3 regions of the Mesorhizobium sp. M0496 genome follow, and region 2 is predicted to be linked to each of the others. Evidence: predicted binding sites of a transcription regulator. Region 2 holds the regulator's gene; each other region holds the start of a gene.

Region 1 (3,276 bases), on a different contig from region 2:
CAGCACGGCGTTGGCGATACGGCCGGCCTCCAACGGGTCGGTCAGGTTCGGGGCGATGATGGCGAATTCGTCGCCGCCCAGCCGCGCCACCAGCTGTCCTTGACCAAGGACGCCGGTCGCGCAATGCGCGACCTTCTGCAACATGGCGTCGCCGGCGCCGTGCCCGTACAGGTCGTTGACCTCCTTGAAGCGGTCGAGATCGAGCAGCAGAAGCGCAAGGTGGCCGCCTTTCCTTCCCCGGCTCATCGCAGCAATTTCCGTCTCCAGCCGGTTGGAAAAGCTGCGGCGATTGGCCAGTCCGGTCAATGGATCGAAATGGGCAAGGCGCAGGATTTCCAGTTCAGCCTTCTTGCGCTCGCGAATGTCGCGGACCGCGACCACATTGTGAGGCTTGCCACAGTAGTCGATGCTCCGGGCAATCAGTTCGACAGGAATGCCTGTGCCATCGCGGCCGCTCAATTCGGCCTCGTGCGGCTGTTCGCCGAAGCCGGACATATCGGCCCCGAAGAGATCGCCAAGCTGCATTCCGTTCAGCGTCGCGGGTGCCATGCCTGTCAGCCTCGCAATGCTGTCATTGGCGCTGATGATGCGGTTGCCGTCGCAGACGATCAGGCCCTCCACTGCGGCGTTGGCCAGGCCGTGCATGCGGTCGACTTCGAGCTTCTGGCGGCGGAAGCGCAAATCGATCCACAGCGCCGATGCCGACAGCACCAGGATCACCAGCGTGGCGGCCGCGGCCGCGAAAGCCTGCGAGGTCGGCTCGATCGTGTACTGGGATATGGCGATCGAGGAATCGGGAAAGATCGAGACGGCACCCATGCCGATGAAATGCAAGGTGCAGATCGCCAGCGTCAGCAGCACCGCGCCGACGGAGGTCGCTCGCAAGGAGGGGCGGCGCAGCACGACCCGCAGCGCCAGCGCCGCAAGCGTCACGCCGGCCAGCAAGGAAACGGCGACGAGCAACAGGTTCCATTCGATCCGGCCCTGGACTTCGAATGCCGCCATGCCGATGTAGTGCATGGCCCCGATGCCGCCGCCCAGGACGGCGCCGCCGACGAGATGATAATCGAACTCGTCCCGCAAGGTGGCGATCCACATGCCGGTCGCCGTCAGCGCGACCGAAGCAGCGAGCGAAAGCACGGAGAGCGCCGGATCGTAGGCACTGGGTATGCCTGGTGTGAACGCGAGCATGGCGATGAAATGCGTAGCCCAGATGCCGAAGCCGGTCGACGTCGCCGCGATCATCAACCAGGCAAGCCGGTTCCGATCTGTGGAGCGGCTGATGTGGTGAAGCAGGTTGACAGCAGAGAAACAGGAAATCCCGCAGATCAGCGCGGCGAGTGCGACCAGTCTCAGGTCGTGTTCGTTGACGATGCAATTGTAGACCGTCAGCATCTTATTTCACCTGATCTATCGGAAATAAACAAGGCAGCAGAATTGAGTAGCGCTTTGCCGTTGAAGGATCGATAAAGTCGCCCACAACCCTGGCGTGTCTCTTCGGGTTGCAGCGGCTGCAATCAGGGCTGATATGTCGAAAGCCAGCTTGGCAGTCCTGACGGCAGTTCCTGGCGCGCTTGTCGTCGCGCTAAGCCGGCTAACCGTATCGCTTTCCATGCCGCCAAGCGGCAGCGAGCGTTGCGTGAGGCAAAGGGGTGAAGTTCGTCGATCTGCAACAAAACCGTTGTCTGATTGTCATGAGCGACACATATTGCCTTTGCGGGAGTGCCCCTTTCGCCAATGACAAACGGGAGATGAAACATGAAGTCCTTCGGCTTCGCGGCCGGTGTTGCCGCCACCTTTACGCTGCTTTCCTCAACCTCCGCTTTTGCTGTCACGCAGATCAGTTGGTGGCACGCCATGACTGGCGCCAATGCCGAAGTTGTCGACAAGATCTCCAAAGATTTCAATGCCAGCCAGAGCGACTACGAGCTCGTTCCGGTGTTCAAGGGCACGTATCCCGAGACGTTGAATGCCGGCATCGCCGCGTACCGCGCCGGCCAGGCGCCCGACATTATTCAGGTGTTCGATGTCGGCACTGGCGTGATGATGGCAGCCGAAGGCGCAATCAAGCCGGCAGCCGATGTGTTGACCAGCGCCGGAATGACCTTCGACAAGAGCCAATACCTGCCAGGCATAGTCGGCTATTATTCGAAGCCGGACGGCACCATGCTCTCCTTCCCCTACAACTCCTCTTCGCCGATCCTTTATTACAACAAGGATATCTTCCAGAAGGCTGGTCTCGACGTCGACAGCCCGCCCAAGACCTGGAATGAGGTGTGGGAAGATGCCAAGAAGATCAAGGCGAGCGGCGCGGCCGCCTGCGGCTATACCTCGACCTGGCTGACCTGGATCCATCTGGAGAATTTCGCGGCCTGGAATGACGTGTCATGGGCCACCCAGCAGAACGGTCTGGCCGGCGGCGATGTCGAGCTCAAGATCAATGCGCCGATTTTCGTCAACCATTTCCAGGCGCTCGCAGACCTCGCCAAGGACGGCACCTTCAAATATGGCGGCCGCACTTCCGAAGCCAAGCAGATCTTCCTTGCCGGCGAATGCGGGATCATGACTGAATCCTCCGGCGGGCTCGGCGATATCGTCAAGTCCGGCATGAATTACGGCATCGGCCAATTGCCCTATGACAGCGACGCCAAGGGCGCGCCGCAGAACACGACGCCGGGTGGCGCCAGCCTGTGGGTTTTCGCGGACAAATCCGACGAGGAATACAAGGGAGTGGCTGCTTTCTTCGCCTATTTGTCGAAGACCGACGTGCAGGAGTACCTGCACCAGAAGTCGGGCTATTTGCCGGTAACGTTGGCGGCCTATGAAGCGACCAAGAAATCCGGTTTCTATGACAAGAATATCGGTCGCGAGACCCCGATCCTGCAGATGACGGGTAAGGCGCCGACCGACAATTCGAAGGGCGTGCGTTTGCCGAATCTGCCGCAGGTGCGCGATATCCAGAACGAGGAGTTCGAGAAGATGCTCGCCGGCCAGCAAACCGCGCAGCAGGCGCTCGACAATGCGGTTACGCGTGGCAACGCCGCGATCAAGGAAGCGCTGGGGAATTAGAGCGAGCGCAGAGGCCTTGCTCTACGGCGCACCCACCTGTCCCGTCAGGCATCTCCCCTCGGCGAGGGGAGTGCCGTCCTTTGCGATTTCGCCAATGGTCGATGATGCCGAATCCGAAACGCTCATCAAAGCCATCTTGGCGAAGAGGGGTGCCGCATGGTGCCGCCCGCCTCATCAACTCGGAGTGGCTCCGTGACCCCCCGCGTC
Region 2 (3,276 bases):
AGTTCTGGTCGAGCAATCTCAACGCGCCGATGGCCAGCCTGCCTGTCACCATCTTCCAGTTCGCTCTCAGCCCTTACGAGGAATGGCAGCAACTGGCCTGGACCGGCGCACTCATCATCACATTGACGGTTCTCGCGCTCAGCATCGTTGCTCGCAGCCTGACCGGACGCAGAGAGGACAAATGAGCCAGATGTTGTCTCCAGACATGACGATCGCCGCCGAGGCCACCGCCAAGGCCAAGATCGAGGTCAAGAACCTCAACTTCTACTACGGCCAGTCGAAGGCGCTGAAGGACATCACGCTGTCCTTGCCGGAGCGCAGCGTCACCGCTTTCATCGGGCCTTCGGGCTGCGGGAAGTCGACGCTGCTGCGCGTCTTCAACCGCATCTACGAGCTCTATCCCAAGCAGACCGCCGAAGGTCAGGTGCTGCTCGACGGCCAGAACGTTCTCGACCGCTCGCAGGATCTCAACCTTTTGCGGACCAAGATCGGCATGGTGTTCCAGAAACCGACACCATTTCCGATGTCGATCTATGAAAACATCGCTTTCGGCGTCAGGCTCTATGAGAAGCTCAGCAAGTCCGAGATGGACGGTCGCGTCGAGCAGGCGCTGAAGCGGGCAGCACTCTGGACCGAGGTCAAGGACAAGCTCAACGCCAGCGGCCTCAGCCTCTCCGGCGGCCAGCAGCAGCGGCTCTGCATCGCCCGTACCGTGGCGGTGAAGCCGGAAGTCATCCTGCTCGACGAGCCGGCCTCGGCGCTCGATCCGCTGTCGACCGCCAAGATCGAGGAGCTGATCGACGAGTTGCAAGCCGACTACACGATCGTCATCGTCACCCACAACATGCAGCAGGCGGCGCGCGTGTCGAAGCAGACGGCCTTCATGTATCTGGGCGAGCTGGTCGAGTTCGACCGCACCGAGAAGATCTTCACGTCGCCCCGCGAGAAGCGCACGCAGGATTATATCACCGGCCGATTCGGCTGAGTTCAGGCATACGAGGGACAGGATCATGAGCGAACACACAGTCGCTTCTTTCGACGAGGATCTCGGTCAGATCAGCAGGCTCATCAGCGACATGGGCGATCTCGCCAGCTCGATGGTCGGCGGTGCGACCAAGGCGCTTTTGAATTCCGACAACGCGCTGGCACAGCGTGTCGTCTCCGACGACGCCATCATGGATGCGCGTCAGCGCGAGCTCGACGATCGCGCCATCACGTTGATCGCCAAGCGGCAGCCGATGGCCGACGATCTGCGCCATGTCGTCGGTTCGATCCGCATGGCCGGCGATCTCGAACGCATCGGCGACCTTGCCAAAAACATCGCCAAGCGCGTCGGCACTGTCGGCCTCAGCGTTACGCCGCGCGACCTTTCGCACTCGATCGATGGAATGGCGCAACTGGTGTTGATCCAGGTGCAGGGCGTCATCGAGGAATATGCTGCCCGCGACGCCGAGGCGTTGGCAAAACTACGCGCCGACGACGAGCGCATCGATGTCAAGTACACGTCGGTGTTCCGCGAACTGCTGACCTACATGATGGAAGATCCCCGCAACATCACGGCGTGCACGCATCTGTTGTTCTGCGCCAAGAACCTCGAGCGCATCGGCGACCACGTGACCAACATCGCCGAAAATGCCTATTATGTTTTGACCGGTACGCAGCTGCCCGCCAATCGTCCGAAGCAGGACGAGACGGCAATGTCCGCGCCGGCGGCATGATGACAGGGGTGACCAGCCGATGATCGCGCCACGCATCATGGTGGTGGAGGACGAGGAGCCGCTAGGCGTGCTGCTCCGCTATAATCTGGAGTCCGAAGGTTACCAGGTCGAGGTGGTGACGCGCGGCGACGAGGCCGAGATCCGGCTGCAGGAGAACGTTCCCGACCTTCTGGTGCTCGACTGGATGGTGCCGGCGGTTTCCGGCATCGAACTCTGCCGGCGCCTGCGAATGCGTTCCGAGACCGAGCGGCTGCCGATCATCATGCTGACCGCGCGCGGCGAGGAGAGCGACCGCGTGCGCGGCCTCTCGACCGGCGCCGACGATTATCTGGTCAAGCCGTTCTCGACACCGGAGTTCATGGCCAGGGTCAAGGCGCTGTTGCGCCGCGCCAAGCCGGAAGTGCTGTCCAGCGTGCTCAAGGTCGGCGACATCGTGCTCGATCGTGAATCGCACCGGGTCTATCGCAAGAAGAGCGAGATTCGGCTCGGACCGACCGAATTCCGCCTGCTCGAATTCATGATGCGCCATCCCGGCCGCGTGTTCTCGCGCAGCCAGCTGCTCGACAATGTCTGGGGCGAGACGATCTACATCGACGAGCGCACGGTCGACGTGCATGTCGGCCGACTGCGCAAGGCGGTCAACAATGGCCGCATGCCCGATGTCATCCGGACCATTCGTGGGGCAGGCTACGCGATTAGGGAAGACTAAAGCGCGTCGCGGTTGAACGGATTCAGGCGACGCGCTTTAGGTGTTTGTTTTTTATGCATGTCGTTTTCCCAAAACCGAGGTCGCTTTTGGGCGACATGCATTAGGTGCCTGTTCCGTCCCGATAGATCGTGACCAGGAAAACTCGATTAGCAGGCGGTCGCCAACGGCCGCGAAGGCTGGAATGTTGCATTCGTCTCATCGATGGGGAGCGAGCACGTGACGCCAGGAGCGGTCATCCCCATCAGTTTTCGAATGACCGCATTTGGGCTAAAGCGACAGGCAGCTTCTGGCGTTCTCCGATCTCCCAAACTCTCTATGTGCCCCGGCTGGCGGCAGGAAGCACGGCCAGCGACACGCATTAGTCGGTCACATCGCCATCTTGCCCGCAGACTCCGACCAACAAGCCGCGCACTCAAGAATTAATTTGAGTTAATTTATATATAGGATGTGTATTTTGCATAAATACACAATTTTATTAAATTTACTTCAACCTACAGCAGGTTCTCTGCTCTTTATTCATTGTGTGTACTCCGAATATTCAATACGATCTCGGATCGAATGACGATTCCGTGGAACGATCTCGTTCTTTGCAACGTTGCTTTGAAAGCGGTCGCCGGACTTTGCGCCGAATGATTTGACCAGGTCGGACACCATGAGGAAGGATTTCTGATGAGCACGGTCTTAAACGCCAAAGGCATCCCCCTTCCCTACACCGGCGCTTCCACTCATTGGTTCTCGGCCACCGGGTCCGGGCCAGAACTGCATGGCACCTCCGGCAACGACTCCTTCTGGGGAGACACCGGCGTCAATGTCACGATCTACGGTGGCGCCGGCGACGACTACTATCAC
Region 3 (3,276 bases), on a different contig from region 2:
CGACCGGCGGCCTCGATGTCTCGGTTCAGGCACGCCTGCTCGACCTGCTGCGCGGTCTGGTCACCGATCTTGGTCTCGCGGCCATCGTCGTCACCCACGACCTCGCGGTGGCACGGCTGTTGTCGCAGCGCATGATGGTGATGAAGGACGGCCGCGTCGTCGAAAGCGGTCTCACCGACCGCGTGCTCGACGACCCGCGCGCGCCCTACACCCAGTTGCTCGTTTCCTCGATTCTACAGGTTTGATGATGGCGCTTGTACACCCCCCTCTGGCCTGCCGGCCATCTCCCCCTCAAGGGGGGAGATTGGCAGCTTTACTATCTCGCCCATTCTGCAACGCAGGAGATTGGCGAAACCGAAGGCAACAGCCAATCTCCCCCCTTGAGGGGGAGATGCCTGGCAAGGCAGAGGGGGGTGCTGGCCCGCAAGCGAACGATGATCGGAGCACCTTCTGATGGCCACCCCTCTTGTTGTCTCGGACGTCGCCAAGAGCTTCACCATGCATCTGCGCGACGGCATTAAACTGCCTGTCGTCGCCGGAGTCTCGTTCTCGATCAGGGCCGGCGAATGCACCGTGCTTGGCGGCCCGTCCGGTGCCGGCAAGAGCTCGATCCTGAAGATGCTCTACGGCAACTATGCCGTCGACGAAGGCCAGATCATCGTCACGCACGATGACGGGCTGATCGATCTCGCCACTGCCAGCCCGCGCACCGTGCTTGCCGTGCGCCGGCAAACGATCGGCTATGTCAGCCAGTTCCTGCGCACCGTGCCGCGCGTCTCGGCGCTCGATGTCGTCGCCGAACCGCTGGTCGAGCGCGGCGAGGACCGCGAGGTTGCTCGCGGCAAGGCACGTGCTCTGCTGGCGCAGCTCAACCTCCCGGAGAAACTTTGGGCATTGCCGCCGGCGACCTTCTCCGGCGGCGAGCAGCAGCGCGTCAACATCGCGCGCGGCTTCATCACCGAGCACCCGATCCTGCTGCTCGACGAGCCGACCGCTTCGCTCGATGCCAGGAACCGCGACGTCGTGATCGAACTCATCGCCGCCAAGAAAGCGGCTGATGTCGCCCTGCTTGGCATCTTCCACGACCACGACGTGCGCGAGGCGGTTGCCGACCGCATCATCGACGTCACCGCTTTCGCTCCCGGAAAAATTGCCGCATGACCAGGAAATTATCGGAGACACCGCTGGTCCACCCGACGGCGGAGGTGCAGAACTCGACGCTCGGCCGCTGGACCGAGATCGCCGGTTTCGGAAAGCGAACTCGGCGACTATTCCTACATGATGCAGGATTGCGCCGTCTGGTGCGCCACGATCGGCAAGTTTTCCAACATCGCGGCAAGCGTGCGCATCAACGCCACCAACCACCCGACCTGGCGGCCGACGCTGCACCATTTCACCTGCCGCGCTTCGGACTATTGGGACGATGCCGAGCATGAGAGCGAGTTTTTCGCCCAGCGCCGCGCCAGGCGCGTCACCGTCGGCCACGACACCTGGCTCGGCCATGGCTCGACCATCCTGCCCGGCGTCACCGTCGGCGATGGTGCCGCGGTCGGCGCCGGCGCTGTCGTCTCGAAGGATGTCACCCCCTACACCATCGTCGCCGGCGTGCCGGCAAATCCGATCCGCGAGCGCTTCGACCGCCGTACGGCCGAACGTTATCAGGCGCTTGCCTGGTGGGACTGGGACCATGCCAGGCTGCGCGCTTCGCTCGACGATTTCCGGGAACTGTCGGCCGAGGCCTTCCTGGAAAAATACGAAGGATAGTTCTTCACCTCATCGTCATGGGCAGCCGCATGGCAGGACCTGTTCGATGACTCTCTCAAGCTTTTCGAGCAGCAGGTTCCCGTGATCGAAATCAAAGCTCCGGCCTTCTGCAGCTTCCGGGACATGGAGCACTTCGAGGAACTGCTGGTCCTGGGCCGGCCGTAACTCCACGCCTGTGGAGCGTAACAAAACTGACATCATCGCGACACGGCAGGTTCATGTGGCTGCGTTAGGCGAGTGCCTGACGATCAATATGGTCCGGACTGGAACCTGCCCCATGTCAGCAACCTCTGCCACGCTCGAAATCCGCGGTGTCACCCGACGATTTGGCAAGAACACTGCCGTCAACGACATCAACATCGCGATCCCGCAGGGTCAGATGGTTGGCATTATCGGCCGTTCGGGCGCCGGCAAATCAACCCTTCTTCGCATGATCAACCGCCTCATCGATCCCAGCCAGGGGTCGATTTTTTTTGACGGCGCCGAGGTCTCCCAGTTGAGCGGCTCGCCGCTGCGGCGCTGGCAGCGCGACTGCGCCATGATCTTCCAGCAGTTCAACCTGGTGCCGCGCCTCGACGTGCTGACCAATGTGCTGCTCGGCAAGCTGAACCACCGTTCGACCATGTCAAACCTGTTCGGCATGTTCTCCCGCGCCGAATGCGCCGAGGCGGTCGCCGCCTTGGAGCGGCTCGACATCGCCCGCACAGCACTTCAGCCCGCCGGCACCTTGTCGGGTGGACAACAGCAGCGTGTCGCCATTGCCCGTGCCATGATGCAGCAGCCCAGGGTGATCCTCGCCGACGAGCCGATCGCTTCGCTTGACCCGCTCAACGCCAAGGTGGTGATGGATTCGCTGCAGGACATCAATTTGCGCGAAGGCATCACAGTCGTCACCAATCTGCACACGCTGGATACCGCCCGCACCTATTGCAACCGCATTATCGGCATGGCCGCCGGCAAGGTCGTCTTCGATGGTCCGCCGGAAGAGCTCAACCGCGAGGCCGTGCGCCTCGTCTATGGCGCCGACAGCAATGGCCAGGAAATCTCAGAGGCCATCACCTCGACCAGCGTTGCCTTCAGCCGAAAGATCGCCGCATCCGCCGGACCGCTCGAACCCGCTTTCCCGGGTTATTGAGAACGGTTGGGATCGCCAGCCCGCGTCAAGGGCGCCAGTCAAACTCAAGAACGCTGCCGGCGCGGGGCCGGAACCTACAGGAGAGATATCCAATGTTCAGAAAGATGGTTTTCTGCGCCGTTTCGGTGCTCGCCATGGCGACCAGCATGGCCCACGCCGCCGATATGAAGGAATTTCGCGTCGGCATCCTCGGCGGTGAAAACGAAACCGACCGGCTGCGCAACTACCAGTGCCTCGCCGACCATTTGAAGGCCGAATTCGGCTTCGAAAAGGTCTCGCTGTTCCCCGCCGCCGACTATGACGGCGTCATCCAGGGCCTGCTCGGCGGCACGCTCGACTTCGCCGAACTCGGCGCTTCCGGTTATGCCAGCGTCGCT

The links. The regulator PhoB, encoded in region 2, activates phosphate uptake and scavenging genes when phosphate is short. The targets are predictions, from matches to a motif close to TGTCATNNANCTGTCAT.
Region 1: ugpB (sn-glycerol-3-phosphate ABC transporter substrate-binding protein UgpB) is a predicted target of PhoB. The motif match lies at 1,680-1,696, and genes of this name have one in related genera.
Region 3: phnC (phosphonate ABC transporter ATP-binding protein) is a predicted target of PhoB. The motif match lies at 1,946-1,962, and genes of this name have one in related genera.

Annotation. Positions count from the first base shown of each region.
Region 1 is NZ_JAMYRC010000039.1:16,784-20,059, reverse strand. It holds gene NKI73_RS26310 (EAL domain-containing protein) at 1-1,395, opposite strand, end outside; gene ugpB (sn-glycerol-3-phosphate ABC transporter substrate-binding protein UgpB) at 1,759-3,069, shown strand; gene ugpA (sn-glycerol-3-phosphate ABC transporter permease UgpA) at 3,226-3,276, shown strand, end outside.
Region 2 is NZ_JAMYRC010000034.1:59,463-62,738, reverse strand. It holds gene pstA (phosphate ABC transporter permease PstA) at 1-185, shown strand, start outside; gene pstB (phosphate ABC transporter ATP-binding protein PstB) at 182-985, shown strand; gene phoU (phosphate signaling complex protein PhoU) at 1,011-1,718, shown strand; gene phoB (phosphate regulon transcriptional regulator PhoB) at 1,738-2,427, shown strand; gene eglC (endo-1,3-1,4-beta-glycanase EglC) at 3,097-3,276, shown strand, end outside.
Region 3 is NZ_JAMYRC010000080.1:3,124-6,399, reverse strand. It holds gene phnK (phosphonate C-P lyase system protein PhnK) at 1-245, shown strand, start outside; gene phnL (phosphonate C-P lyase system protein PhnL) at 454-1,161, shown strand; partial or broken gene NKI73_RS32785 (DapH/DapD/GlmU-related protein) at 1,158-1,764, shown strand; gene phnC (phosphonate ABC transporter ATP-binding protein) at 2,042-2,899, shown strand; gene phnD (phosphonate ABC transporter substrate-binding protein) at 2,992-3,276, shown strand, end outside.